Regions from separate parts of the Rahnella perminowiae genome, predicted to be linked through region 2. Evidence: predicted binding sites of a transcription regulator. Region 2 holds the regulator's gene; each other region holds the start of a gene.
What was found. The regulator PurR, encoded in region 2, represses purine synthesis genes. The targets are predictions, from matches to a motif close to CANGCAAACGTTTGCNTG.
Positions count from the first base shown of each region.

Region 1: the regulator PurR is predicted to act here: its motif matches at 6,372-6,389, upstream of glyA (serine hydroxymethyltransferase).
Region 3: the regulator PurR is predicted to act here: its motif matches at 945-962, upstream of serA (phosphoglycerate dehydrogenase).
Region 4: the regulator PurR is predicted to act here: its motif matches at 2,518-2,535, upstream of J1781_RS10620 (nucleobase:cation symporter-2 family protein).

Region 1 covers NZ_JAFMOT010000181.1:51,358-58,838, reverse strand. Annotated here, with positions in the region: gene suhB (inositol-1-monophosphatase) at 1-483, shown strand, start outside; gene J1781_RS16130 (nickel/cobalt transporter) at 552-1,571, opposite strand; gene J1781_RS16125 (DUF1007 family protein) at 1,562-2,233, opposite strand; gene csiE (stationary phase inducible protein CsiE) at 2,415-3,695, shown strand; gene J1781_RS16115 (3-phenylpropionate MFS transporter) at 3,692-4,852, opposite strand; gene glyA (serine hydroxymethyltransferase) at 5,016-6,269, opposite strand; gene hmpA (NO-inducible flavohemoprotein) at 6,598-7,481, shown strand, end outside.
Region 2 covers NZ_JAFMOT010000188.1:251,256-258,736, forward strand. Annotated here, with positions in the region: gene rnt (ribonuclease T) at 1-582, shown strand, start outside; gene J1781_RS24725 (Grx4 family monothiol glutaredoxin) at 675-1,016, opposite strand; gene J1781_RS26375 (hypothetical protein) at 997-1,125, opposite strand; gene J1781_RS24730 (C40 family peptidase) at 1,479-2,375, shown strand; gene cydH (cytochrome bd-I oxidase subunit CydH) at 2,541-2,660, opposite strand; gene purR (HTH-type transcriptional repressor PurR) at 2,965-3,990, shown strand; gene punR (DNA-binding transcriptional activator PunR) at 4,026-4,931, opposite strand; gene punC (purine nucleoside transporter PunC) at 5,068-6,285, shown strand; gene cfa (cyclopropane fatty acyl phospholipid synthase) at 6,640-7,481, shown strand, end outside.
Region 3 covers NZ_JAFMOT010000161.1:51,197-58,677, forward strand. Annotated here, with positions in the region: gene serA (phosphoglycerate dehydrogenase) at 1-861, opposite strand, end outside; gene rpiA (ribose-5-phosphate isomerase RpiA) at 1,212-1,874, opposite strand; gene J1781_RS06095 (LysR family transcriptional regulator ArgP) at 2,102-3,004, shown strand; gene J1781_RS06100 (oxidative stress defense protein) at 3,058-3,792, opposite strand; gene argO (arginine exporter ArgO) at 3,896-4,513, opposite strand; gene mscS (small-conductance mechanosensitive channel MscS) at 4,695-5,582, opposite strand; gene J1781_RS06115 (MFS transporter) at 5,718-6,986, opposite strand; gene J1781_RS06120 (beta-galactosidase) at 7,047-7,481, opposite strand, start outside.
Region 4 covers NZ_JAFMOT010000172.1:90,131-97,611, reverse strand. Annotated here, with positions in the region: gene J1781_RS10625 (AsmA family protein) at 1-917, opposite strand, end outside; gene J1781_RS10620 (nucleobase:cation symporter-2 family protein) at 1,072-2,463, opposite strand; gene gltS (sodium/glutamate symporter) at 2,702-3,913, shown strand; gene J1781_RS10610 (PTS sugar transporter subunit IIC) at 3,969-5,294, opposite strand; gene recG (ATP-dependent DNA helicase RecG) at 5,528-7,481, opposite strand, start outside.

The sequences.
Region 1 (7,481 bases), on a different contig from region 2:
AAAGGCCGCACTGAAGTTGCGGTAGTTTATGACCCGATGCGTAACGAACTCTTCACCGCGACTCGCGGTCAGGGCGCACAGCTGAACGGTTACCGTCTGCGTGGCACTCACGCGAAAGATCTCGACGGCACCATTCTGGCAACCGGCTTCCCGTTCAAAGCAAAACAACACGCAACCAGCTACATGAATGTCGTGGGCAAACTGTTCACCGAATGTGCAGACTTCCGTCGCACCGGTTCTGCTGCACTGGATCTGGCCTACGTAGCCGCTGGCCGCGTTGACGGATTCTTCGAAATCGCCCTGAAGCCCTGGGATTTCGCCGGTGGCGAACTGCTGGTGCGTGAATCCGGCGGCGTGGTGACTGACTTCGTTGGCGGCCATAACCACTTCTCGTCAGGTAACATTGTTGCCGGCAACCCGCGCGTCGTTAAAGGCATTCTGATGACCATGCGTGATGAACTGAGCGAAGCGCTGAAGCGTTAATCCCGCCGCTGAATGATACAAACAACAACGGACGTCCCACCGGGCGTCCGTTTTTTTATGCCTGCGGTTTATCCCCTGAATGGGCCGCCGGTTATCGGTGAAATATCACCGCCGCCGGTGCTGTAGAGCAAGATGCCCGCTCCCAGTAATATCATCCCGCCGGTCAGTGCCAGCAGCGACCAGGCAATCCGCTGCCACGCCGCAGGCGTACGGCTGGCGCTGAATTTGACGGCCAGCGCACGGCTGTAAAACACCAGTACACCGATAAGTGATACGGTCAGCGAGGTGCCGGCAGCCATAGTGATCGCCGAAATCACGCCCCAGATGTAGACGTCAATGACCTTGGCAAACAGCAAAACCATGATCGCGCCGGAACACGGACGTAACCCCATCGCCAGCACAATCGCTACCTTCGTGCGCAAATCATCACCCGCCTGAAGCTGCTGATCGCTGGGCACATGCTGATGGCCGCAGCCGCAATATTCATCATGAACATGCGTATTACTGACCGCCGGGGAAAGGCTGCGGATTTTCATCGCCGGTGGCCGGCGCAGATCTTTGAGGGTTTGCCACACCCGTTTGAGGGCTCGCCAGCACAACAGCAATCCGAGCAACATCACCAGAATGAAACTGCCCCGCTCCATCCAGAAACTGCTCTGATGCAGTTGTCGCGAAGAGAGCTGCAACACGCCAAGGACCACACTGACCAGCAATATCGCCACCAGTCCCTGCAAAATCGCCGACGCGAAGGTCAGCTTCAGGCTGGTTTTCAGCCGTGAAGGATGTGTCGCCAGGTAGGTGGTAATGACGATTTTACCGTGCCCCGGCCCGATAGCGTGGATTACGCCGTAAATCAGGCTGAAGCCCGCCAGCGTCATCCCCGCCTGCGCAGGATTTTGTTTCACCTGCCGCAGCAATCCGGCCAGTTCCTGATGTAACTCCCGCTGCCAGATAATGCTGCTGAGCAAAATACGCGGCCAGTAATGAATTAACAGACAAGCACCGCCCGCCAGCAGCAACAGAAATACCGCCAGCGGCCAGAGATCGCGCCAGGACAGCGTTTTCGATGGCGTGGAGATTAATGACATTCCAGCGTCACCTTCTGGGCAAATTGCTGACCAAGATCCATGTCTTCCGGCGGGGCATCAGCCTTATCGAGTGACAGGGCATAGTTTTGCAGCGAGGCATCCGGCTTTGGTGTAAACAGCGCCAGCGTACAGCGTTTTTCCAGCGCCGGTGGCAAATGCAGCGCGGTGTTGTCTTTATATGTCATATCGACAAAATACGAAGGATCGAAAGTGGAGAATTCCATGGGTTTGCCTTCCAGCACTTGTGGTTTCGCCAGCGGCAGGACGAATTCCAGCACCGCCTGATCGCCTTTGCGGGAAAGCTGATATTCACTGGGCAGATCCAGATACTTCACCGGTTTTCCATCGCGATAGAAATCCGTGAAGTAATGCTGGCTTAGCACGCGCGCCATCACTTCCGCCGCCAGTTTCTTCCAGATATCCGAACCCGGTTTGGCGTTATGCGCGTCATAGAGTAAATCTGCCGAGGTGATTTCATCCATCGTCCAGACCATTTTCAGCCCGGTCAGTGAGGTTTCATTTGTCACCAGTGTGGTCTGCATATCAATAAAACTGTGCGGGTGCGCCAGCACCGTGGCGGGCAGGCCCAACAGCGCAGCGCACAGCCATTTAACGTAACGGGGAAAAGGCCGGTTCCGGGCCTGGTGTAACGTCATTTCCATATCTGGCGCCATTATATTGTTACTAAGTAACAGTATTTTGCTGTGCATTTAAGCGGTCGTCAAAAATATCTGTGATCTGAGTTGTAAGCCGGAGTAAAAGCCAATCTCCGCGCCTTATTGCGGGCATTCGCTTTGCTATGCTTGACTAATAATTTCAGGCGATACTTTTTCGGCAGGTGATATGAATCCAGAAAAACAGCCCTCCCCTGCGCTTTCCGCTACGCAACGCCGTTGCCACGTGTTGCTGATGCTTTACGCGCCGCTGACGGCGGTTCAGCTGGAGATCATCAGTGAAATTAATGGTGTCGCATTAGACATCACGTGGGAAGATCTGGCAGAAGTGACCTGCGAAATTCAGCGGATCCACCAGCTTGATGTGCTGCAATATAGCGAAAAACAGTGCCGTATTCAGGGCGACGCGCTTGCTCAGCGTCTGTGTTTATTTCAGGGTTTGCGCCGCACATTACGTATTTCCCCGGATTTCGTTTCGCGCCATTTCATCCCATGGTTGCACATCGCGTTTGAAGGCCAGACCTGCCCGAAAGCGGCACTGCGCACCGATATTCTGGGTTTGATGCTCGAAGATTGCGGTGCATTGCTGCCCAGGCCGCTGAGCGGACATGACCGCCAGCTGATGCTTATCTGTCTTCAATACTGTCTGTGGCAAAACAACGGCCCGACCGGCTTGCGTTTTACCGAACAACAGCGGCGCTGGTTGCGTGAAAAACCGGAATATCCTGCCGCCCGCGAACTGTTTAGCCAGTTGCAGGCACTCAGCAAAGGCCGTCTGGATGACTGCGAATGTGAGTTTTTCACGCTGATGTTACGGATGCTGAAAATCCACAGTTATCAGAGTTCCGGCTCAACGGAAGATCAGCGCCTGTTATTAGAAATTGAAAATATGGTGGCGCGTTTTCAGGATATTGCCGGCATGAAATTCAGCAGTTACGAAGGACTGGTCGGCCAGCTTTTCGCTCATCTGGGCCCGGCAATTGAACGCTGTCATTTCGGCATCGGCATCGATAACCTGATGCAGGAAGAAGTGAACCGGATGTATCCGCGTCTGGTGCGTACCACCCGCGAGGCGTTACAGGGGTTTGAGCACGAATACCTGATTACGCTTTCAGAAGATGAAGTCGGGCTGGTGGCCATCACCTTTGGTGCATGGCTGATGCAGGGTAACGCCTTGCAGGAGAAACAAATTTTGCTGCTGACCCACGATAATCCGCAGCTGGAAGAAGCCGTCGAGCAGCAAATCCGCGAGGCGACGCTGCTGCCGCTGAACATCAAATATCAGACGCTGGCGGATTTCTATAAATTCGGCGCACCAAGTGGCGTAGCGATGATTGTCACCCCCTACGCCACCCGCAGCACTGACGCCGATCCGCTGGTGATCCACACGCAGTTACCGCTGGCAAAAGAGCAGCGGAAACGTATCCGCTCGCTGCTCGAAGCTCCCTAACGGGCTGATGTCGCAACCGTTGACGGCGTCACAGCCGGACGCAGAAAAATCGCCAGCACCGCCAGCAACGCCATCACCCAGAATAATCCGGCATGCAGATGTTCGAACAGGAAACCGGATAACATGGTCATCACTGCCACGCCGCCCCCCATTGCCAGGGCGGAATACACCGATTGCAGACGGATCACCTGATCACCTGGCCGTGCAGCAATAAACCGCATGCCCGCCAGATGGCAGACCGTAAACGTGCCACAGTGTAAAATCTGCATCACAATCAGCCACGGCAAAGCGGTAAACGCCCCCATCATTGTCCAGCGCAACACGCCGCATACGGCCGAAAGCAGCAGAAGATCCCGTGCCGACCAGCGGCTGAACAGCTGTTTACTGAAGGTGAATACCAGCACTTCCGCCACCACACCCAGCGACCATAAATAACCGATAGTTGTGGAAGAATAGCCCACATCCTGCCAGTAAATGGCACTGAAACCGTAATACGCTGCGTGAGCCCCCTGTAGCAGCGTCACGCATAACAGAAAACGCCAGACCGGTTTTTCGCTCAGCAACGCTTTCCACGAAATACCCGGCGCACCGCTTGCACGCGGCTCTCCTGCCGGCTTCACGCTCGGGCGCAATAACATGCCGAGCAGCATCGCCGCCACGCCTGCGGTCAGCGTATAGAGAATCGCGTTATGGCCATACACCTCGACCAGTTTGCCTGTGACCGCCGAACCAATCACAAAGGCAATGGAACCCCAGACGCGCACCTTGCCATAATCCATATTGATCTGCCGTTGTAGCGTACCTGCCAGCGCATCGGTCAGCGGCACCAGCGGACCGAAGAACAGACTGAATCCGGCGATGTTAATCATCAGCCATGCCCAGCCGTTGCCAAACCAGAAACCGACGGCAAACGCCAGCGTAAGCAGCGCCAGAATACGCAGACCGGTAATAAGGTAAGAAGGGTCTTTGATGGAGGGAGAAATGATGAGCGTGCCGAGAAAGCGGGCGACCAGACCGGCACCGAGCAGCAGGCCGATGCTTTCGGAGGAGATCCCCTCGCCTTTGAGCCACAAGCCCCAGAAGGGAAGAAAAATACCGTAACTGAAAAAGTAGGTGAAATAACTGAGTGCAAGCCAGCGCGTGGAACGCAATTCCATAAATCCTCCGGTGTGAGGCCAATACTTTGACAAAGCTCACAATCGCTAGCAATCCGCAGACGCTTTCTGACTTCAGGAATGTCTGCCAGCTCACAAATTCTGATACATGCCCATAAAAAAACCCGCCGGAGCGGGTTTTCGCAGCTTAACGGCTTCGCAAATATTACGCGTAAACCGGGAAGCGTGCACAGATGTCGAGCACTTTCTGTTTAACGCGTTCGATGGTTGCTTCATCGTTCACGTTGTCCAGCACGTCACAGATCCAGCCAGCCAGTTCACGCGCTTCGGCTTCTTTGAAACCGCGACGGGTGACGGCTGGTGTACCGATACGCACACCGGAAGTCACAAACGGGCTCTTCGGATCGTTAGGCACGCTGTTTTTGTTCACAGTGATGTTAGCGCGGCCCAGTGCAGCATCCGCTTCTTTACCGGTCAGGTTTTTATCCACCAGATCCATCAGGAACAGATGGTTGTGTGTGCCGCCGGATACCACTTTGTAGCCGCGTTCCAGCACCACAGCCACCATGGCCTGTGCGTTTTTAGCCACCTGTTGTTGATAAGCTTTGAACTCAGGCTCCATCGCTTCTTTCAGTGCGACTGCTTTACCGGCAATCACGTGCATCAGCGGGCCGCCCTGGCCACCCGGGAAGACAGCGGAATTGAGTTTTTTATAGAACTCTTCGTCACCGCCTTTCGCCAGAATCAGACCGCCGCGTGGACCGGCCAGCGTTTTGTGCGTGGTGGTGGTCACGATATGTGCGTGAGGAACCGGGTTCGGGTAAACGCCTGCAGCAATCAGACCGGCAACGTGTGCCATGTCAACGAAGAAGTAAGCACCAACGCTGTCGGCGATTTCACGCATTTTTGCCCAGTCAACGATACCGGAGAATGCGGAGAAACCACCGATGATCATTTTTGGTTTATGCGCTTCGGCCTGACGTTTTACGTCTTCGTAATCGATATCGCCGCTTTCGTCGATGCCATAAGGCACCACGTTATACAGTTTGCCGGAAAGGTTAACCGGTGAACCGTGAGTCAGGTGACCACCATGGCCGAGGTTCATCCCCAGAATAGTGTCGCCCGGTTGCAGCAATGCGGTATACACCGCGAAATTTGCCTGTGAGCCGGAGTGCGGCTGAACGTTGGCGAAATCTGCACCGAACAATTCTTTTGCACGGTCGATGGCCAGTTGTTCTACGATGTCGACGTACTCACAGCCACCATAATAACGTTTGCCCGGATAGCCTTCGGCATATTTGTTGGTCAGTTGCGAACCCTGAGCCTGCATGACACGCGGGCTGGTATAGTTTTCTGACGCAATCAGCTCGATATGTTCTTCCTGACGAACAACTTCTTTTTCCATTGCTGCCCACAGCTCAGCATCATAATCGGCAATGTTCATTTCACGCTTTAACATCCGCATCTCCTGACTCAACAAACTAAAAAAAAGCCCCTTCCGGGTTCTGCGCCACAGTGTAAATGTTTAAGCGGCCTTCGGATAGGGTCAGTTTGAGGTTTTTAGGCAAACGATTGGCTCCAGATACAGCAAGGCTTTGATCTGCGAACCTCTGCCCATAATCAAGAGATATTTATTCACCCGGTCATGCACAAATTTCAGCTTTGTGACCCGACCCCTGCGGGGGAAAGCCCTTACCCCTTTAGGGGGGTTTACAGCAATAGTCGGTTTATATAACATGCATTTTAAATACATGTTATATAAAATTCTCACAGAGCCGGAGTTCACCATGCTTGATTCAGCCACTATCGCCACCGTTAAATCCACTATCCCTTTGCTCGCTGCGACTGGCCCGAAACTGACCGCACACTTCTATGACCGCATGTTCACACATAACCCCGAGCTGAAAGACATCTTTAATATGAGCAACCAGCGCAACGGCGATCAGCGTCAGGCGCTGTTCGATGCCATCTGCGCTTACGCCGCCAATATTGAAAACCTGGCGGCGCTGCTGCCTGCCGTGGAGCGCATCGCGCAGAAACACACCAGTTTTACCATTCAGCCTGAGCAATACAATATTGTCGGGACTCACCTGCTGGCAACGCTGGATGAAATGTTCAGTCCGGGCCAGGAAGTGCTGGATGCGTGGGGCAAAGCCTATGGCGTGCTGGCGGATGTGTTTATCAACCGTGAAGCTGAAATTTATCAGGACAGTGCAGAAAAAACCGGTGGCTGGCACGGTACGCGTGAATTCCGTATTGCCGAAAAACAACCGCAAAGTGAGCTCATTACCTCTTTCGTGCTGGAGCCTGTCGATGGTAAACCGGTGGCGGACTTCAAACCGGGGCAATATCTGGCGGTGTATATTCGTGATGCTTCACTGGAGAATCAGGAAATCCGTCAGTATTCTCTGACGCAGGCACCGAATGGCAAAAGCTACCGCATCGCGGTAAAACGCGAAGGGCAAGGTGCGGTGTCCAACTTCCTGCATAATTTCGCGCAACCGGGCGATATTATTCATCTCGCCGCCCCGCACGGTGATTTCTTTATGGACATCAGCGATATCACGCCGGTGGCGCTGATATCCGCCGGTGTCGGTCAGACGCCAATGTTAGGCATGCTCAACACACTGGCACAGCGCGGACACCCTGCCCCGGTTCAGTGGTTGCACGC
Region 2 (7,481 bases):
GATGCGCTGCTGGAAATTGCAGCGATCACGCTGAAGATGGATCAGGACGGCTGGCTGCAAAGCGATGAGACCGTGCATTTCCACGTCGAGCCTTTTGAAGGTGCGATACTGGTGCCGGAAGCGCTGGCATTTAACGGTATCGATCCGACCAATCCGTTACGCGGCGCAGTCAGTGAATATGAAGCTCTGCATGAGATTTTCAAAGTCATCCGCAAAGGAATGAAAGAGCAGAACTGTAACCGTGCGATCATTGTGGCGCACAACGCGAATTTTGATCACAGTTTCCTCATGGCAGCGGCCGAACGTGCCGGGCTGAAACGTAATCCGTTCCACCCTTTTGCTACGTTTGATACTGCCGCGCTAAGCGGGCTGGTACTCGGGCAAACGGTGCTGGCAAAAGCCTGTATCAGTGCGGGTATCGATTTTGACAGCAGCCAGGCACATTCTGCGTTGTATGATACCGAGCGCACGGCCGAGTTGTTCTGCGAACTGGTAAACCGATGGAAACGCCTTGGCGGCTGGCCTCTGGTGCTTTCAGACGAACAAGCCGAAGACGAAACGGCGTCTGAAGAAAATCAGTAATGACGACTTTCCGGCGGACTGAAAACAAAAAAGAGCGACATCATGTCGCTCTTCATATTTTCCGGTCGAAAAGCCGGTGATCTTCCGTAGTATTACTCTTCAGAAGATTTGTATTTCTCAGCAGTTTCTTTGATCAACTGCTGCAGCTCGCCGCGCTGGAACATCTCAACCACGATGTCGCAGCCGCCAACCAGTTCGCCGTCCACCCACAATTGTGGGAACGTTGGCCAGTTAGCAAACTTTGGCATCTCAGCACGGATGTCCGGGTTCTGCAGGATATCCACGTAAGCAAAACGTTCGCCACAGGCAGAAAGCGCCTGAACAGCCTGAGCAGAGAAACCGCAGCTTGGCAGTTTTGGCGAACCTTTCATGTACAGCAGAATCGGGTTTTCAGAAACTTGCTTCTGAATCTTTTCAATAGTTGGAGTAGTCATTTCTTGCTTCCTCAAGCCGGTACAGGCTGTCACGATCATTGCTCTTCACGCGCAGCACAAAGAGACGGTGTACAATCACAATACCTTCTATTGTAACGACGGCAGCCATCAGATAAAAACGCCATTTTTTGTGGGGTCTTTCTCAGTGCTGACAATTTATTTAACCATTTTTAGCGGGTGCGCTCAGGCTCACATATTTAAACATTCATCGGGAATAACATTTCCGGCGTTCATCAATCCGATCTAATTTGCAGAATTCCACTGATTAACTCAAATATTAACATCATGAAAAACGGTCATTTTTTTGACTAAAAATGGCGGTTATTTCGACATAAAAAAAGCTATTAACTTTTTCTCACAATATGATCTAGAATCGAGGCAATTCGTGCTTTTTTGTCGGGTTCTTTTAGGCAATACTCTGACATCCCTGATGTTTAACCTACCACTCATGGTAACGAAGCTATGCGCTTACTGTTCACGCTTTTTGTGCTGCTCTTTACCCAGCTGTTTTTAAATATGGCACATGCGTCGCCACAGACTCGTGTCTCTGCCGATCAGCGTAAAAGTCATGTTAATCAGGCTGCGCCGGAAGAACGACGAAAGCGAAAAACGGTTGCTGCGAAAAACAGTAAAAAAACGAAAACCGCGCCCGTCACAGAACAAAAAACTCAGGATAAGAATTCGAAGAAGAAAGTGAAAAGCACCGAACTGGTTAAACGAAAGACCACGACGGAGAGAAGCGCCAAAACGCGGGCCGAAAGTAAAAAAGAAAAGACACTCAAGACCACGCGGGCCGAGAGCAAAACAGAGAGACATAGCAAAACCCGTACCCTCGCGAAAAACAGCACGGAAAAGGCCGGTAAAAAAGAAGCCTATGGCCGGCACCGTAAAGGTAAGAAATTCGAAGAAGACAGCAAACCGATTACGCTAAGTGCAACACATAAAAAACGCTATCAGCATGCTCAGCAAACGGCCATGACCAAACTGATGCACCAGGTAGGAAAACCGTATCGCTGGGGCGGAACCTCGCCGAATACCGGTTTTGATTGCAGCGGCTTAGTTTATTATGCCTACAAAGATTTGATCCGTATAAAAATGCCACGTACAGCAAATGAAATGTATCACCTGCGCGATGCCGCTCCGGTCAAACGCGGCGAACTTGAAAGCGGTGATCTGGTGTTCTTCAGAATCAATAACCGCGGCGCGGCAGACCATGTTGGGGTTTACGTTGGCAACGGCAAGTTTATTCAGTCTCCAAGAACGGGCGAAGACATTAAAATTACTTCTCTTGGCGATGATTACTGGCAAGACCACTATGTAGGCGCACGTCGGGTAATGACCCCTAAAACGATCCGATAATAAACAATTCGTTAAGTCTGAAGGTTCGCTAATCAGCCATTGAATAGCATTTAACGAAGCGTTTCTGCAGGGAAGAACATCGGCGGTAACGGTCACTGCGTAACATTGAAAAGGGCGACGCCTGTGACAGGCGTCGCCCTTTTTTATGGCGGATCACTTATTGAATCAGTTCATTATTGCAGTGAAGCTGAAAGCGATAATCATAAGCAAAGCGCATACCGTGGTGATCAACGATAATTTCAGGTTGCTGTCCATCAAACCCCCTTTCGGATCAAATTGTGGCATTTCTTAATACCACACTCATTGTGTGCCAACGCATTTTCTCATAATTAACCTTTAAAATCTTGTGTTGAATGACAATGCGTTCCTGAGAATTTTGCTTCCACTTTCCTGCATTATAAGAGAAAATTGTCGGTTAACACGTCTGTGTGCCGGTCGATTTCACCCGAGAGCATTTCGCGCCTCATTCTGAAGAATCCACCCAATGATTTCACTGCCCTTTGAGAAGCCAGCAGTTAAATCCTCGCAGGCAAACGATTAACATAATGCTAACGTGCTGAAGCACGTGAGTTCAGGAGTCATTGTTTACATGGCAACGATTAAAGATGTCGCAAAGCGCGCTGGCGTTTCCACTACAACCGTGTCGCACGTCATCAATAAAACACGTTTCGTCGCCGAAGAAACCAAAGAAGCGGTTCTCCTTGCAATCAAAGAGTTACATTACTCTCCGAGTGCTGTAGCCCGCAGTCTGAAGGTCAATAACACTAAAACCATCGGCCTGCTGGCCACCTCAAGCGAAGCGCCCTATTTTGCCGAAGTGATTGAAGCCGTGGAAAACAGCTGCTTCTCCAAAGGCTATACGCTGATTTTGTGTAACTCGCATAATAACCTGGAGAAACAACAGGCCTACCTGCAAATGCTGGCGCAAAAACGCGTCGACGGCTTGCTGGTGATGTGCGCGGAATACCCTGATGAATTGCTCAATATGCTCGAAGAGTACCGCTCGATTCCCATGGTGGTCATGGACTGGGGTGAAGCACGCAAGAACTTTACCGACAGCATTATCGATAACGCTTTCGAAGGTGGTTACATGGCCGGTCGTTATCTGATTGAACGCGGTCATCGTGATATTGGCGTGATCCCCGGGCAACTGGCGCGTAATACCGGCGGCGGCCGCTTCCAGGGTTTTGTGAAAGCACTGACTGAAGCCAATATTCCTCTTCGTGACGAATGGGTAGTTCAGGGTGATTTCGAACCAGAGTCTGGCTACCAGGCAATGCATAAGATTCTGATGCAAAAGCATCGTCCGACTGCCGTGTTTTGCGGCGGCGATGTGATGGCAATGGGTGCAATTTGTGCCGCAGACGAACTCGGCCTTCGCGTTCCTCAGGATATTTCCGTGATCGGGTACGACAATGTGCGTAACGCCCGTTACTTCTCCCCGGCGCTGACAACCGTGCATCAGCCGAAAGAACGTCTGGGTGAAATGGCCTTTACGATGTTACTGGACAGAATTGTCAGTAAGCGTGAAGAGTCCCAGACCATCGAAGTGCATCCGAAACTGGTCGAGCGCCGTTCAGTCGCCGACGGCCCGTACCGTGATTACCGTCGTTAACAAATCACAAACGCCTGCCTGTGCAGGCGTTTTTTCTAATCGCGCAGCCATTCCTGATTCATGGTGTCTGTATCGCCCATGTATTCCAACAGCCAGCTCAGTGAAGGTGAAGGATTGCTTTGATCCCACGTCAGGCAGCACGGGCTGTCAGGGAATATATTCTCCAGTGCCAGCACCTGTAATTTTCCCTGTTCAATCCACGGCATGACCTGGTGAACCGGCATCATACCCACGCACAATCCTTCAGTCAGGCATTCCAGCGCACAGGTCCAGTCCGGCACGACCAGACGCCGCTGGTTATCGAGCGTCCAGGTATCACGCTTCGGCAATGTCCGGGAAGTATCTTCCAGGCACAATGCCGGATAAGGTCGCAGTTGATCATCGTTCAGCGCACCGGATAGCTGCGCCAGCGGATGTTGCGGGCTGACGACACAATGCCAGTCCATAAATCCCATATCACGAAAACTGAAGCGCCCGCCAACCGGTATCGCGCGCGTAGCGCCGATCGCCACGTCTGCACGCCCGTCGACCAACGCATCCCAGACACCGTTAAACACTTCCGAGTGAATAATGAGTTCGGTATCCGCAAAATGGCGATAAAAATCGAGCACCAGACGCCGTGTCCGTGCGGGTTTGACAATCCGGTCGACCGCCACACGTAATTCGCCGCGCCAGCCGTTCGCCACCTGCTGACACTGCCGGCGGGTGGCTATCATTTTTTTTGTCATAACCCGTGCTTCATCGACAAAAACCTTTCCCGCTGGCGTCAGCACTACGTCACGATGTCGACGCTCAAACAACGGCACGGCCAGCCATTGTTCAAGCTGGCGGACGGTGTAACTGATGGCAGAAGGCACACGGTGTAAGTCCTGCGCAGCTGCACTAAAACTGCCGGTTCTTGCGACAGCATCAACCACTTCGAGAGCGTATTCTGACCACATAATCCAGCCTTCAATTTTTTTGATAGCAGAGTGCAAATATTAACGTTTCACAAGCCTGTTATCAAAGCGTTAAACTCCGCCCCCGGTATGAAATCTGCGTCACATCATCTGCAATAAATAAATTAACGAGACAATAATGAAACCCTCCTTTGGATTTATGCTCTATCTTGCGGGTCTGAGCATGCTGGGCTTTTTAGCCACCGATATGTATCTGCCTGCGTTCAGTGCCATGCAAACCAGTCTGATGACCAGCCCCGGGATGATCAGCGCAAGTCTGAGCATTTTTCTCGGTGGATTTGCTGTTGGTCAGTTGCTGTGGGGGCCACTGTCGGACAGAATCGGCCGTAAACCGGTATTGCTTCTTGGTCTGATACTTTTTGCGTTCGGCTGTCTGGGTGTTATCTGGGTTGAGAATGTACGCGCTCTTCTGGCTCTGCGTTTCTTACAGGCCATAGGCGTGTGTGCTGCCGCAGTCACCTGGCAGGCTATCGTTGTTGACCGTTTTTCTGCCGATGTGGCAAAAAAAACTTTTGCCAGCATTATGCCGTTAGTGGCGCTTTCTCCGGCTCTTGCACCGTTGCTGGGTGCCTGGGTGCTCAATCATTTTGACTGGGAAGCTATTTTTGCCCTGCTGACCGTCGTTGCCATCGCTTTAGTGCTGACGACGCTGACTCTGCGTGAAAACAAACCGGCAAAAGACGCAAAGGCAGATAAAACCGGCTTTACGACTTTATTGAAATCGCCTGTTTACAGCGGGAATGTCATGATTTATGCCGCCTGTTCAGCGGGTTTCTTTGCGTGGCTGACGGGCTCACCGTTTATCCTGAGCGATATGGGCTATTCACCCGGTGCCATCGGGCTGAGCTATGTTCCGCAGACTATCGCTTTCCTGCTCGGTGGTTTTGGTTGCCGTGTTCTGATCAACAGGCTGGACGGCAATAAAATTCTGCCATGGTTACTGACTGGTTACGGCATCAGTATGGTGGCCTTGTTCTGTGTGGCTATGTTCACAAATGCCGGGCTGACAAGTTTGCTGATCCCTTTCTGTCTGATGGCTTTGGTGAATGGTGCAACCTATCCAATTGTTGTCGCAAATGCATTAATGCCATTTCCTGCTAATACAGGTAAGGCGGCAGCGTTGCAGAATACCTTGCAGCTTGGGCTTTGCTTTCTTGCCAGCATGCTGGTTTCCGCATTTATTGTGCACCCGCTCATGGCGACAGTCACGATCATGCTGTCTACACTATTGTTGGTAGTTTTGGGCCGCTGGCTCTCTTTACAGCATAAAAATGTGCGAGACGATGAGCAGCCACCGGAGCAGGAAACTCAGACTCTGCATGCAAATCAACAGTGATAATACCCTAATGTAACAGTCACTTAGCGGGCATTTTCATTGATTACGATTTACTATTGAGAATGCCTGCCAGCGAGCCTATACTCAACAAAACTAAATAAAATAGCATTTTTACAAAACTTTTATTACATACTTAAGCCAGACGCGCGGACGGTGTCACACTTATTTTTTGAATACTTTTCACGGATGATTTTCCTGCCCGTCTTCCGGCGCGCAGGCGTTCTTCTTAATTTCCTCTGTTGGTGTCGAATATCGGGCGAGACGCTAGTCGTCTGTTCTCATAAAGACCTGCAAAAATAGCCTTTGCTTTTCCCGGCAGGTTAATAAGTCAGAAGAGAAAGTGATGGAGAAGCTATGAGTTCATCGTGTATAGAAGACCAAAGCATTCAGGACAATCAATGGTATCGGATCGCCAGTGAGATGCTGGCGATGGCAGATATTCAGGTAAACGGTAATCGTCCTTTCGACCTTAAAGTAAAAAACACTGACTTCTTTAAGCGTGTTTTACAGGAAGGTTCTCTGGGCCTCGGTGAAAGTTACATGGACGGTTGGTGGGAATGCGACCGTCTGGATATCTTTTTCCAGCGTGTTATCCGTGCCGGTTTGGAAAATAAACTGCCCCACCATTTCAAAGATACTTTACGTGTCGCCGCAGCACGCCTGACTAATTTGCAATCGCGCAAACGGGCGTGGATTGTCGGCAAAGAGCATTATGATCTGGGCAACGATTTATTTACGCTGATGCTCGACCCCTACATGCAATATTCCTGCGGCTACTGGAAAGAAGCCACTACGCTTGAAGAAGCGCAGGAAGCAAAACTCAAAATGATCTGCGACAAGCTGCAATTAAAACCGGGACAGCGCCTGCTGGATATCGGTTGCGGTTGGGGTGGGTTATCTGAGTACGCCGCCAAAAATTATGGCGTAAGCGTTGTAGGTGTCACGATTTCTGCTGAACAACAAAAACTGGCTCAAAAACGCTGTGAAGGGCTGGATGTCACTATCCTGCTGCAGGATTACCGTGACCTGAATGATCAGTTTGACCGTATTGTTTCTGTCGGGATGTTTGAACATGTGGGTCCGAAAAATTATCAGACCTATTTTAATGTCGCCAAACGCAATATTAAACCTGACGGTATTTTCCTGCTGCACACCATTGGTTCTAACAAAACAGACCTTAATGTCGACCCGTGGAT
Region 3 (7,481 bases), on a different contig from region 2:
GACGTTGTCGAATTCACACAACGGAGAATTGAACGGATCACTGTTGGTCGCCGGTTCTTCCGGGAAGACGTCAATCGCCGCGCCGGAAAGATGTTTGCTGCGCAGTGCATCACACAGCGCCGGAATGTCGATAACGGTGCCGCGTGAGGCATTGATTAGCAGCGCGCCCGGTTTCATCCGGGCCAGCTGCGCCTCCGAAATCATGTCTTTCGTACCGGCAGTTTCCGGCACATGCAAGGTGACCACGTCGCTGGTGTTAAGCAATTCTTCCAGCGTCGCAATCGGCTGCGCATTACCCAATGGCAGTTTGCTTTCGATGTCGTAATAGAAGACGCGCATCCCCAGGCTTTCCGCCAGGATCCCCAGCTGCGTACCAATGTGGCCGTAACCAATGATCCCCAGACGCTTGCCACGCGCTTCGAATGAACCGACTGCCAGTTTGTTCCACACACCACGGTGCGCTTTCGCATTCGCTTCAGGAATACCGCGCATCATCAGCAACATTTCGCCCAGCACCATTTCCGCAACCGAACGGGTATTGGAGAACGGTGCGTTAAAGACCGGAATACCACGACGGGTCGCAGCTTTAAGATCCACCTGATTGGTGCCGATGCAGAAACATCCAACAGCCACCAGTTTTTCTGCTGCCTGGAACACTTCTTCAGTCAGCTGAGTACGCGATCGGAGTCCAACAAAGTGCGCGTCACGGATCGATTCTTTCAGCGATTGCGTGTCTAAAGCACCTTTGTGAAATTCAATATTGGTGTAACCCGCGGCACGGAGTGTATCAACCGCACTTTGGTGGACGCCTTCCACTAACAAAAACTTAATCTTGTCTTTCTCAAGTGATACTTTTGCCATTTCCCGACCCTATAATTTTCTGACTGAATTCAAACTGCATGGTGACTGCTCACAGTCAACATAACAAAAAATCCGCCATCATCAATACAAACGATTGCCTGCCCCCCAGCAGAAGGCTCAGCGCACCTGTTGGTTTTTAGCATTTCATGCTGGTTAGATTTTGCTGAGCCAGACGTTCAGGAGGAGAAACACAGGAATGTGACATAAGTCACCAAATTAAAGCTTTTAAATAAAAGATGATTCAGTCGGAAAATTATCATCTTCATAACATTGCGTTATGACAGCGGGATGACGAGGCGGAGACTGGCTGCCCGGGACAAAAGCAGCCAGATCTTCTGCTTATAGGCTGATTACTTCAGTTTGATGGTTTTGACACCTTCGGAAGTCCCGACCAGCGCCACATCAGCCCCCCGGTTGGCGAACAGACCGACAGTCACCACACCGGCAATACTGTTGATCTTATTTTCCATCGCGACAGCATCAAGAATATTCAGGTTGTGCACATCCAGGATCACGTTGCCGTTGTCTGTCAGTACATTCTGACGGTATTCCGGCAGGCCGCCGAGTTTCACCAGTTCACGCGCCACGTAAGAACGAGCCATCGGGATCACTTCAACAGGCAACGGGAATTTACCCAACACATCCACCTGCTTAGAGGCATCCACAATGCAGATGAATTTTTTGGCAATCGCGGCAATGATTTTTTCACGGGTCAGCGCCGCGCCGCCGCCTTTGATCATTTGCATTGCGCCATTGATTTCATCTGCACCGTCAACATACACATCCAGCGAATCCACTTCGTTGCTGTCGAAAACATGGATGCCTAAGCTTTTCAGTTTTGCAGTTGAGGCGTCGGAGCTGGAAACGGCGCCTTCTATCTGGCCTTTGATGGAACCCAGTGCATCGATGAAATGCGCGGCAGTGGATCCGGTGCCGACACCGACAATGGTGCCCGGCGTCACGTAATCCAGCGCGGCCCAACCGACTGCTTTTTTCAATTCTTCCTGCGTCATAATGGCTTCTCTGTCTGATAACACGAAAGTGGCGTGAATGGTTCGGTGAAACGAAGAGTGCGGGTGATTATAAAGCATGTCCCGGCAGATTGGGCAGTCAAGAGCGTGACCAGATCACACTTATTAAGTGCAATTGTGTTGCAAACACCCCGATTTTCCTCACCACAAAACCTGACAATCTGTGGCATAGTGTCCCGATAACATTGAATCCAAGGGACAGAACTCCGATGAAACGCCCGGACTATAGAACGCTGCAGGCACTGGACGCGGTGATCCGTGAGCGCGGTTTTGAACGCGCAGCACAGAAGCTTTGCATCACACAATCGGCAGTCTCTCAGCGCATTAAGCAACTGGAAAATTTGTTCGGCCAGCCGCTGCTGGTCCGTACCGTTCCCCCGCGTCCGACTGAACAGGGGCAGAAATTGCTGGCCTTGTTACATCAGGTGGAATTACTGGAAGAAGAGTGGCTGGGCAGCGACAGCAATCACGAAAGCAACGATACACCGCTGTTGCTTTCACTGGCAGTCAACGCCGACAGTCTGGCAACCTGGTTACTGCCTGCGCTGAAATCGGTACTGGTCGATTCCCCTATCCGTCTTAATTTACAGGTGGAAGACGAAACCCGAACGCAGGAGCGCTTGCGTCGCGGCGAAGTCGTCGGTGCGGTGAGTATACAGCCACAGCCACTGCCGAGTTGTCTGGTGGATCAGCTCGGTGCACTGGATTATTTGTTTGTGGGTTCCAAACCTTTTGCTGATCGCTATTTTCCGAACGGCGTCACCCGCTCCGCCTTACTGAAAGCACCGGCGGTGGCATTTGACCATCTTGATGATATGCATCAGGCCTTCCTGCAACAGAACTTCGATTTATCGCCTGGCAGCGTGCCGTGCCATATCGTTAACTCGTCGGAAGCGTTCGTACAACTGGCCCGTCAGGGCACCACCTGCTGCATGATCCCGCATTTACAGATTGAGAAAGAACTGGAAAGCGGTGAGCTGATCGACCTGACGCCGGGTCTTTTCCAGCGCCGTATGCTTTACTGGCACCGTTTTGCACCGGAAAGCCGCATGATGCGCAAAGTGACCGATGCCCTGCTGGCACACGGCCATCAGGTGTTGCGTCAGGACTGATTTGCCTGGCGAAAACAGAAATAAAAAACCCGCCGGAGCGGGTTTTTTCATATTTACTGTGCGGGAGCCTGAGGCTGCAATTCGAAAACGACATCGACCTGATCGTCGAAGTGAATGCTTTGCTGCTCGTAGGTTTGCGCCACATCGCTCTGGCCTGCGGCTTCAGCCGTTTTATACATACGTGCAACCGGCATCGGCTGGTAGTTAGCAACGTGGTAACGGATGCTGTAAACCGGCCCCAGTTTGGTATGGAAACCTTCGGCCAGTGATTTTGCCTGCTGCGTGGCATTTTCGATGGCTTTCTGACGTGCTTCATCGCGGAATTTATCCGGATTGGCAACACCCAGTTCAACCGCACGCACTTCATTCAGACCTGATTTCAGTGCGCCATCCAGCAGTTCGTTCAGTTTGTCCAACTGACGTAATGTTACCTGAACCTGACGTACTGCACGGTAGCCTTTCAGCTGCGACGTGCCGTCTTTCAGATAGTTGTATTCCGGCTGAGTACGCAGGTTGGCAGCATTAATATCTTTTTTCTCAATGCCGTTTTTTTGCAGGAAAGCAAAGTATTCCGCCACGCGTTCATCAGCCTGCTTCTTGGCGCTGGCCGAATCATTCGCTGACACGCTGACTTCAATCGCCAGCGTCGCGATATCCGGCGTGGCATCCACGCTTGCGGTGCCTGACGTGACGACGTGCGGCCCGGCAGGTAATTCTGCCGCCTGTAACGTCAACGGTAATGTCCCTAATCCCAACATCGCTGCTACAGCCAATGCTTTCAGTTTCACAGTGCCTCCATTAATCATCAAAGATCTGGCAATAGATAGGTCAAACAATCTGCGAAACCGTAGCATAATCCGTTGCAACAGAAACTAAGATTAGTGACAAAACTCAAAATACCCCGGTCTGACGGGCCAGTTGTATTGCAATCCCCCACATAATGACGCCGACGATAAAGTTTATCACCCGCTGCACTTTGCCGGTATTAAGCCATGGCGCGAGCATAGCGGCGAGAATAGCCAGCCCGAAGAACCATATCACTGACGCACTGACGGCACCGAGCGCAAACCACGAACGCTCATCATGGCTCAGGCTGCCGCCCAGACTGCCAAGCACCACGAATGTATCAAGATAAACGTGCGGATTCAGCCAGGTCACCGCCAGCATGCTGACGACAATTTTCCAGCGACTTTGCTTCGCCACTTCGGCCTGAGCCAGTTCGGGATTTTTGCTGAATGCCGTACGAAATGCACCCCAGCCATACCACAGTAAAAATGCCACACCGCCCCAGCTCACCAGCAACAGTAACGTCGGGGATTGGCTCAGCAACGCGCTGCCGCCAAAAATACCGCCGCAAATCAGCGCAATGTCACTCAGCGCACACAAGCCGGCGATCATCAGATGATACTGACGGCGGATGCCCTGATTCATCACAAATGCATTCTGCGGGCCAATCGGTAAAATCATCGCGGCGCTCATCGCCAGTCCTTGCAGGAAAATTGCCAGCATGGGAACTCCTTCAGAGAATCAGTAACAGAGATTGCGCGCAGTGTAAGGGCTTAGCGGGCATAAGAGGAAATGGAAATTTCTAATCGGTCATTAGCCTGGCTTATCAGCGACAGCGGGATATTTCGGGCATGAAAAAGGCGCCCGCAGGCGCCTGTGAAAATCCGAATCCGGAAAGGATCTCTTATTCGAACGTGCGTCGTTCTTCCTGCTGTCCGGCTTCCTTGCCCGCTACCTGATAAAGGTGAACATCCATTTGCGGGTAAGCAATATTGATATTATTTTTATCCAGTGCACGTTTAAACGACTCCAGCAAATCCCATTTCACGTTCTGCGCATCACCGTTGTTGGTCCAGGCATACACGATGAAATTCAGGGTAGATGCCGCCATTTCGTTCAGACGAACCACGACACCTTTATCCTGCAAAACGCGCTGATCGGCAGTGATGATATCGGTCAGGATTTTTTTCACCAGATCAATGTCAGAATCATAACCTACGCCAACAGTCAGCTCGATACGGCTGGTCGGTTCACGTGAATTGTTGATGATGTTACCGGCGATGATTTTGCCGTTTGGCACCACAATAATTTTGTTATCCGGTGTACGCAGGGTAGTGGAAAAAATTTGTACCTGAGTGACAGTACCGGCCACGCCGCCGAGGTCAACATATTCACCGGCACGGAACGGCCGGAAAATCACCAGCAGAACGCCCGCCGCAAAGTTAGACAGTGAGCCTTGTAATGCCAGACCGACGGCCAGACCGGCGGCACCGATGACGGCAATCACGGACGTGGTTTGCACGCCAATCCTTCCCAGAACCGCAATCAGCGTGAAGGCGATAATCGCGTAACGCACCATGGCGGAAAGAAAATCGGAAACCGTGACATCAATACCACGAACTTTTAACACCCGGCTGACGGCACCGGAAACGATGCGGGCGATAATCAGCCCCACAATCAGAATGAAGACTGCTGCCACAATATTCACGGCGTAATGAAGCAATAACGCCTGGTTTCTCACCAACCAGTTGCCAGCATTATTGATGCTGCCCACCACGTTCAAATCATCCATTTAACGTACCCCAAAATTACACCCTTACGGGCTGCAAAAACTAAAGCTGCCCCGTTTAACGAGGCAGCAAGTGTTCTGTAAGGTTAACTAACAATGCGATGAAGTGCCAATTCCGTAACAAAGACTGCAGATAAATTAAGGATTTGCGTGGCTGTTTTTTAACGGTTCAGGGGTTTTGAATGCCTGAAGAGGGCCGCGACCGCTCAGCGTAAAGGCAGAAATCACCGTGAAGGTCAGCGCGACTAATCCGAGGATCAGATAGGTGCCATGGAAACCGATACGGTCATACATGTTACCCGCGAAAACGGACATAAAGATGATCGCCACCTGTTTGAAGAAACAGAAGGTCACCAGATAAATCGTCGCCGAGAAACGCACTTCAAACACTGAGGTGATGTACTTGAAGCAACCGACAATCAGGAACGGCACCTCAAACATATGCAAGGTTTTCAGCACCACCACTTCCAGCGGTGACGACGCGAAAGATGAACCGATGATACGCACGGACATAATAGCACCGGCCAGCAATAAAGCATTCTTGCCGCCAATCCGGTTCACAATCAGCGGTGCGAAGAACATGATGCTGGCGTTCAGCAGTTCGCCCATGGTGGTGACATAGCCAAAGACGCGCGTCCCTTCAGAAGATGACGCGAAGAAGGAGGTAAAGAAGTTAGCAAACTGCTGGTCAAATACGTCATACGTACAGGAGACGCCAATGACGTACAGCGCCAGGAACCACAGTTTTTTATCTTTCAGCAGTTCGACGGCCAGTTTGAAATTGAACGGTTTGCTGTTCGCCCCCAGTTCATTGACCACACGTGCGCTGGAGGTCACTTCCGGCCTGGCGATCAGCAACAGGATAGCAAGAATGACCGCACAGCCGGAGCCGAGCCAGAATACGAACTCATTGTTGATGGTAAACATGATGCCGACCACCGAGGCGCACAGCGCCCAGCCGACACAGCCGAACATGCGTGCACGGCCAAATTCAAAGCTGCTGCGGCGACTGACTTTCTCGATATAGGCTTCAATCGCAGGTGCACCGGCGTTGTAAATCAGACCCAGGTAAATCCCGCCCACTACCGATCCAAGGTAAATATTTATTTTCAGTAACGGGCCAAATACATAAATAAAGAATGGCGCGAACAGGATCAGCATGCCGGTGATGATCCACAGCAAATGCTTTTTCAACCCCAGTTTATCGGCCAGTAAACCAAACACCGGCTGGAACAACAGCGAGAACAACGAAATACTGGCGAAGATGATGCCGGTGTCACTTTTGCTGATCTGGTTGATGTCATGCAGCCAGATCGGGAAAAACGGAAAATAGGCTCCCATGATGAAAAAGTAAAAGAAGAAGAACAGCCCGAACATCCAAAAGTTAGTATTTTTCAGGTAATACATAAGCAGATTCCTTACGTCTGAATACTGCGCTGCGGCGGGTTAAGGCCGCAGCGCGGGATATCAGGCACGCTTCCAGGTGAACGAATAATGATACTGACCGGCCGTCAGCAGGAAATCAGGACTGACGCTCGGGCTCCAGGAATCATCACCGCCGACGCCCATATGAAAGCCGTCGATGTTCAGCCAGGTGCCCTTTTCTTCACGCAATAAGTGACGATGGCTGGTGTCCATCAGCTGTTGCAGGCTGTAGCGACTCAGGCCAAAGTGGAAGTTTCCACGCAGCTTCCATCCGGCGTAATCCAGTTCGCGGGTTTCTCCACGCAGGCCATTTTCGGTCGGGAAAACGTACGGCGTGTACATCTCTGTCAGTGGCAACGTCCAGCGCCCGTGCTGCGCCGCCAGACGGCGGTCAGGATAATTCTCGTGCGGTCCCAGTCCCAGCCAGCTGACGTTCCCTGCGGTGTCCGCCAGCTGGCAGGTCATGCCAATGCGACC
Region 4 (7,481 bases), on a different contig from region 2:
AGATTCCCATCAATCATATCGGTCGCATTCAGGGTGATTTCACCCTCGTCGCTTTGCCAGTCGCCTTTTTCGAGCGTCAGATCCTGCACGGATAAATCAACGTCACTGAATGCCCAGTCCGTTCCCTGCAAACGGGCATCAATCAGATCAAGGCGTTGAATAGTCACTTTTGGCAGGGTCTGGAAGTCATCGAAGAAAGCGGAAAGCGGTTTTGAAGTTTGCAGGCGCACATTGCTCAGACGCAGGTTTTCAATGTTCCAGCTACCGTCGGCGGCCTGTGTGGCTTTGCCCGTTAACTGACCGCGGGCCAGATCGCCGCCAAAATTACTCAGCGTCAGATTTTTATGATCGATATTACCCTGAATCAGCACATTTTCGGTTGCCAGCCCGTTGACCGTCAGGCCGGCAGCGCTCAGCTGGAAGTCAGCCTTATCCCCTAATAGTTGACTGGATTTTGGCTGCCACGGCGAAATACCGGCGTTAATTTGCTGGCCCTGAATGTCTAAGCCCGCGGCATTGCCGGTAAGCGCCATCTTGCTCAGTTGCAAAGTATTGGCCTGCAACGGCAATCTGATTGAGGAGGGACTGACGTTGAGGCGTCCGTTGACCAAAACGACGCGATCGAAAAAGCGCGGTTCGGTGATTTGCCGCCAGCTTAAATCCAGATCAACTTCACCGGCATTCAGCACTTCCGGTTGATTCTTCTGCCCGAAAATCACATGGGTTAACGTCACGCGACCCGGCGACGACCAGTTATGGTCGAGTTTCTCCACGGAAAGACGATACTCGCTGTTATTGCTGACCCAGCGGCTGACCCAGCCAGCCGCCCAGCGGGTTTGTAATAGGACGTACACCAGCACGATCGCCAGCACCAGAAGTAAGGCGAACGTCAGCAAAATTTTACCGATAAATCTCATCGTCTGGAGCCCTGTAACGGGAAAGTGGAAAAAAGATTCTTTGTTTATGCCGCAAACAGCGACTTTTCTCAACAGGTTAGCAGAACGGAGGCAATAAAAAACGGCAGGGGTTCCAGACCCACTGCCGCTGTTGCACACAGATTACATCCCGTGATCACTTTTCGTGAGGGAAAACCAGATTCAGAACAATCGCAGTAATACCGCCCGCCGCAATGCCAGAAGACAGAAGGGTTTTCAGCCAGTCTGGCGCGAATTGCAGGATCAGCGGCTGCTGTGAAACCCCCATGCCGACGGCGAGAGAAAGCGCCATGATCATAATCGCGCGGCGATTCAGACGCTCACGGGAAACAATACGCACACCTGAAGCGGCAATAGTACCGAACATCACGATGGTGGCACCGCCCAGCACCGGTTCAGGAATATGCTGCACAAATCCTGCAACGGCAGGGAACAGCCCGAGGATAATCAACATCAGCGCGACCACAAAACCAACATAACGGCTGGCAACGCCGGTCAGTTGAATGACGCCGTTGTTTTGTCCGAAGCAGGAGTTCGGGAAGGTGTTAAATACTGCAGAAAGCATTGAGTTCAGACCATTGGCCAGCACGCCACCTTTTATGCGCTTCATATACAGCGGGCCGCTGACCGGTTGTTCAGAAACGTCTGAAGTGGCCGTAATATCCCCGATGGTTTCCAGTGATGTCACCATGAAAATCAGCATCAGCGGGATCAGCAGATTCCAGTCAAAACCCAGACCGTAATACAACGGTGTCGGTAATGTTATCCAGTTGCTTTGTGTGGCTGGCGCGACGGTTGGCAACATGCCCGTCATCCAGGCTACCAGATAACCCACGGCCATCGCGATAACCAGAGACGCGACACGCAGATAAGGGTTGCGCTGACGGTTTAGCAGGATAATCACCACCAGCACAACAGCAGCCAGCAGCAGATTTTTCGGTGCCCCAAAAGTGTGATCGCTCATGGCCGCATAACCGCCGCCGATAGACGTCAGACCGACCTGAATGAGTGACAGCCCGATAATCATCACCACAATGCCGGAAACCAGCGGCGTAATAATGCGGCGCGCGAGATGCAGGAAACGGGAAAGAATGATTTCGGTACAGGAAGCCAGCATCAGCGTACCGAACAGCGCCGCCATCATGGTCGGCACATCCGCACCGCCATTTTTCAGCGCCATCCCGCCCATGATAAGCGGTGCCACAAAGTTAAAGCTGGTGCCCTGAATAGAGAGTAAACCCGAGCCGACCGGTCCCCAGGTCTTAATCTGTAAAATAGAGGCCAGACCGGAGGCGAACAGCGACATGCTGATGATGTGCTGCGTATCCTGTGCAGGTAAACCCAGCGCCTGACAAATCAGCAATGCGGGTGTTATTACCGCAACAAACATCGCCAGCAAGTGCTGACAGGCGGCGAATAATGTCTGTGGTAATGGCGGACGGTCCTCGAGCCGGTAAATCAGTTCACTTTTTTGCTGGCGGGAGAGATCGGGTTGCTGTGTTTCTTGTTCTGCGGTTTGCGAACTCATGCTGTGGCATTCCAATAAGCGGCAAAGCGGGCATTTTTATAGAAATCAGCGACAAAAGCAATCGTTTGCTAAGCGGGATTTTCCGCAGCAGGTTTGGGATTGGGTGGGATTTATGACCTGTTTTTCTTGCCTGATGTAGTGTGTATGACTTCTAATTCAGTTTCTGGGAAAAAATATGTCAGTGTAAATTTTATAAGCCAATAATTTTATTGGATTTATTTCAGAATGGAGTTCGTCAATGATTCAACTCGATACCTACGGCACCCTGGTTGCTGCCACGTTGGTACTCCTTTTAGGACGAAAATGCGTCCAGTCGGTCAAATTCCTCAAGAAATACACCATTCCTGAACCTGTTGCCGGTGGTTTACTGGTCGCTTTATTGCTGCTGCTCGCTAATCAGATGTTCGGCTGGGAAGTCGGTTTCGACATGTCTTTAAAAGAGCCACTGATGCTGGCGTTTTTTGCCACGATCGGTCTTAACGCTAACCTGGCAAGCCTGCGGAAAGGTGGGAAATCGCTGTTTCTGCTGGTCTTTGTTGTTCTGGGTTTACTGCTTTTGCAAAATGCCATCGGCATCGGTATGGCGAAAATGCTGGGGCTGGATCCGCTGATGGGATTGCTGGCGGGGTCGATTACCCTTTCCGGCGGGCATGGCACCGGGGCGGCATGGAGCAAACTGTTTATTGAGCGTTATGGCTTTGAAAATGCCACAGAAGTCGCTATGGCCTGCGCGACTTTTGGACTGGTTCTTGGCGGTATTATTGGCGGTCCGGTGGCGCGCTATCTGGTTAGCCATTCCTCCTCCCCCAACGGAAATCCTGAAGATACGGTCGATCCGAGCGCATTTGAGAAACCGTCAATTGGCAGGATGATTACGCCACTGGTGATGGTGGAAACTATCGCCCTGATCGCGATTTGCCTGATGGCAGGCACATATACCTCCAGCATGTTGCAAGGTTCGGCCTTTGAAATCCCAACCTTTGTCTGCGTGCTCTTCGTGGGCGTTATCATGAGTAACGTACTGGCATGGCTCGGTTTTTACCGTGTCTTTGACCGTGCGGTATCCGTGCTGGGTAACGTCAGTTTGTCGCTGTTCCTCGCCATGGCTTTGATGAGTCTTAAATTATGGGAGATGGCATCTCTCGCGTTGCCGATGATGGCGATTCTTATCGTGCAAACGCTCTCGATGGCGTGTTACGCAATTTTCGTGACTTATCGCGTGATGGGAAAAAACTACGATGCAGCGGTGCTGGCGGCAGGACACTGTGGTTTCGGGCTGGGTGCTACCCCGACGGCTATTGCCAATATGCAGGCGATCACCAATCAGTTTGGTCCTTCGCACCTTGCGTTTCTGGTGGTGCCGATGGTGGGGGCGTTCTTCATTGATATTGCTAATGCGATTGTGATTAAACTCTATCTGATGTTGCCCGTATTCCCGGCGATCAGTTAAAAAAACAGGCACAGAAACGTCGCTTCTGTGCCTGACTCATTCCTTCCCGTCAGGTTTATTGTGCTGCGTCCGCTTTTTTAGTGAACATCGGTTCGGCTTCAGCGGTTTTCTCCTGCGTCAGTAACTGCTTCTCATAAACTTTGAAGAACGGGTAATAAATCACCATCGACAGCGCCATCAGTAGTATGACCAGTATTGATACTTTGAAATCCCAGCCCATTGCCCATGCCGCACCCACCGGTGCCGGCGATGTCCACGGAACCAGTGAAATCATGTGCGGAAGAATATCCGTCGAAACGGCAAAATAGGCGATAACAGCATTGACCATCGGTGCCAGCAGGAAAGGGATGAAAAATACCGGGTTCATGACGATAGGCGTGCCAAAAATCACCGGCTCATTGATATTGAAACAACTTGGCACCAGGCTGAGTTTCCCCATCGTACGCAGATGTGCTGATTTACTTCGGCAGAATAACAGCACCAGCCCCATCGTCGCTCCTGAACCGCCAATAACGATCAGGAAATTCCAGAAGGCCTCGGTCATGATGTGTGTCATGGGTAAACCGGCAGCGAGATCAGTCTGATTCAGACCGAGATTGGTTAACCAAAAAGCTTGCAACATACCGGAAACAATGGCCGAGCCATGGATGCCCGCAAACCACAGCAGGTGGCAAATCAGCACGGCGAGAAGTACTGCAGGCAGTGAGTCTGCGGCAGAAATCAGCGGTTCAAACAGGGCCATAATCGCCTGTGGCAACAACATATCAAACCCTGACTGTACCAGTAAGCTCAGCGGGAAAAGCGTAATCACCACGGCAACAATCGGGATCAGCAAATCAAACGAATGCTTAATGTTTGAAGGCACCTGTTCGGGTAAACGGATACCAATATTGTATTTTTTCAGTAACCGCGTCAGTTCGGTGACATAAATTGCCACCAGAATGGCGGTAAAGATCCCCACGCCGCCCAGCGCTGCCGTCGACATCTTTTCATCAATCTGCGGTGCTGCGACCAGCAGGAAAGACATCAGCGCCAGCATTGCGGTCATGAACGGATCGAGTTTATAACTTCTCGCCAGATTGTAGGCGATCGATGCCGAGATATAGATGGACATGATACCCATCGTCATATTGAACGGCGTCAGGATCTGCACTTCATATTTTGCCGAGAGCGCCAGCCAGTTTCTGGCAAAGCCCCAGGACGATTCAGGCGAGAACGGCGGGTGAACAAAAACCAGTAAAAACGAACCCACAATCATAAAGGGCATTGCTGAAATAAAGCCATCCCGTACCGCCATGACATGTCGCTGTGAAGACAGTCGTGCGGCAAAGGGGCTGATTTTTTGTTCTATAAAGGTAAAGAGGGATTGACTGATACTCATGATGATTTGACCTTATGTTGAGGACATCAGACAGGGTTGCCTTAATAATCATCAGTGTAGTGGCGGGGTGTGGAACCGGTTACCTGCTTTGCCCCACTCTGTGAAGGTTATCAAATAACCTGAGCGGAAAGCTGTTTTGAAGACGCAATGGGGAAAAGGGAAGAGAATATGTTGAAAACAAAACATCATTATTAATAATGATTTGATGAAGTGTGAATGAGCGAGAAGAGAGATCAGGCGTTAGTGTAACGGACTCTTTCTGGCAGCCAGCGCTCAATCAGGGCCTGGGCATGGTCAGGGAATTGCTGCTGCAGATAACGTGCAATGCGCTGTACATCCGGGATCATCGCCTGATCACGTAATAAGTCAGCGACTTTAAACTCGGCACTGCCCGTCTGACGCGTGCCCAATAGTTCACCTGGCCCGCGGATTTCTAAATCCTGCTGAGCAATAACGAAGCCGTCGTTGCTGTCGCGTAAAACCTGCAAACGTTTCTGTGCTGTTTTGCTGAGCGGCGTTTTATAGAGCAGAACACAGTGAGAAGCCACGGCACCACGACCCACGCGCCCGCGTAACTGGTGTAACTGGGCCAGCCCTAAACGCTCCGGGTTTTCGATAATCATCAGGCTGGCGTTCGGGACGTCAACGCCGACTTCAATGACAGTCGTTGCCACCAGAAGTTGTACTTCACCTTGTTTGAAGGCCTGCATGACGGACTGCTTTTCCAGGGCTTTCATGCGACCGTGAACCAGTCCGATATTCAGAGCCGGGAGTGCCTCCTTCAGGCCTTCCCATGTGGCTTCTGCGGCCTGCGCTTCCAGCATCTCCGACTCTTCAATCAGTGTACACACCCAATAAGCCTGACGATTTTCCTGCTCGCAGGCACTTTTGACGCGGCTGATAATGTCGCTGCGTCGTGTGTCCGGAATGGCGACAGTAGTCACCGGCGTGCGCCCTGGCGGCAGTTCGTCGATGACTGACGTATCCAGATCAGCGTAAGCGGTCATTGCCAGTGTGCGTGGGATCGGCGTGGCGGTCATGATCAGCTGATGCGGGTGGAAGCCCTGTTGCAAACCTTTTTCCCACAACGCCAGACGCTGATGCACACCGAAACGGTGTTGTTCATCGATAATGACCAGCGACAGTGACGAGAACAAAACCTGTTCCTGAAAGATAGCGTGCGTCCCCACCACCATCGAAACCTGTCCGCTGGCGATCGCATCCTGTTGCGCCTGCCGTGCTTTACCCTTTTGTTTACCCGCCAGCCAGCCGACCTGAATACCCAGCGGTTCAAACCACTGACGGAAATTATTCGCATGCTGTTCGGCCAGCAATTCTGTCGGTGCCATTAATCCGACCTGTTGCCCCTGAGCAATAGCGCAAAGTGCGGCAAGGGCGGCCACCAGCGTTTTACCTGAGCCCACGTCGCCTTGCACCAGACGCATCATGGGATAACTTTTGGCCAGGTCCTGTTCAATTTCCGCCACAACCCGTTGCTGCGCACCGGTGGGGCTGAAAGGAAGAGAGGCAAGGAACTGATTTTTCAGGCGATCGTCATGACGCAGCGGCAGAGCTTTATAACTCTGAGTACCGGCACGGACGGCCAGCATACTGAGATTATGTGCCAGCAATTCTTCCATAATCAGTCGGCGTTGAGCAGGATGATGACCTTTCTCAAGATCGGCAAGCTGGATATCTGGCGGCGGGCGATGCAGTAAATGCAGGGCCTGAGGAAGGGGGATCAGCGAACGGCTCAGTTCCTCTGGTAACAGTTCGGCAATAGGTACTGTGTCGAGCAGTTCAAGTGCCTGATCCGTCAGTTTACGCAATGTCGCCTGGCGGATACCTTCTGTTGTCGGATAAACCGGCGTCAGTGATTCCTGCAGAACGACTTCGCTGTTTTCACCCTGAATACGGTATTCCGGGTGAATGATTTCAGCGCCGATCGTGCCGCGTTTGATTTCACCATAAGCGGTAACACGACGCCCTGCAGCCAGACTGTTTTTCATTGCGGCGTTAAAGTTGAAGAAGCGTAACGTCGCCATGCCTGTGCCGTCACTTATCTGACAGGTCAGCATTCTGCGGCGACCAAAACTGATATCGCTGCGCAGGACTTCGCCTTCTATTGTCGCGAAAATGCCGGGTTGTAAATCATTGATGGTGTAAAGGCGGGTACGATCTTCATAG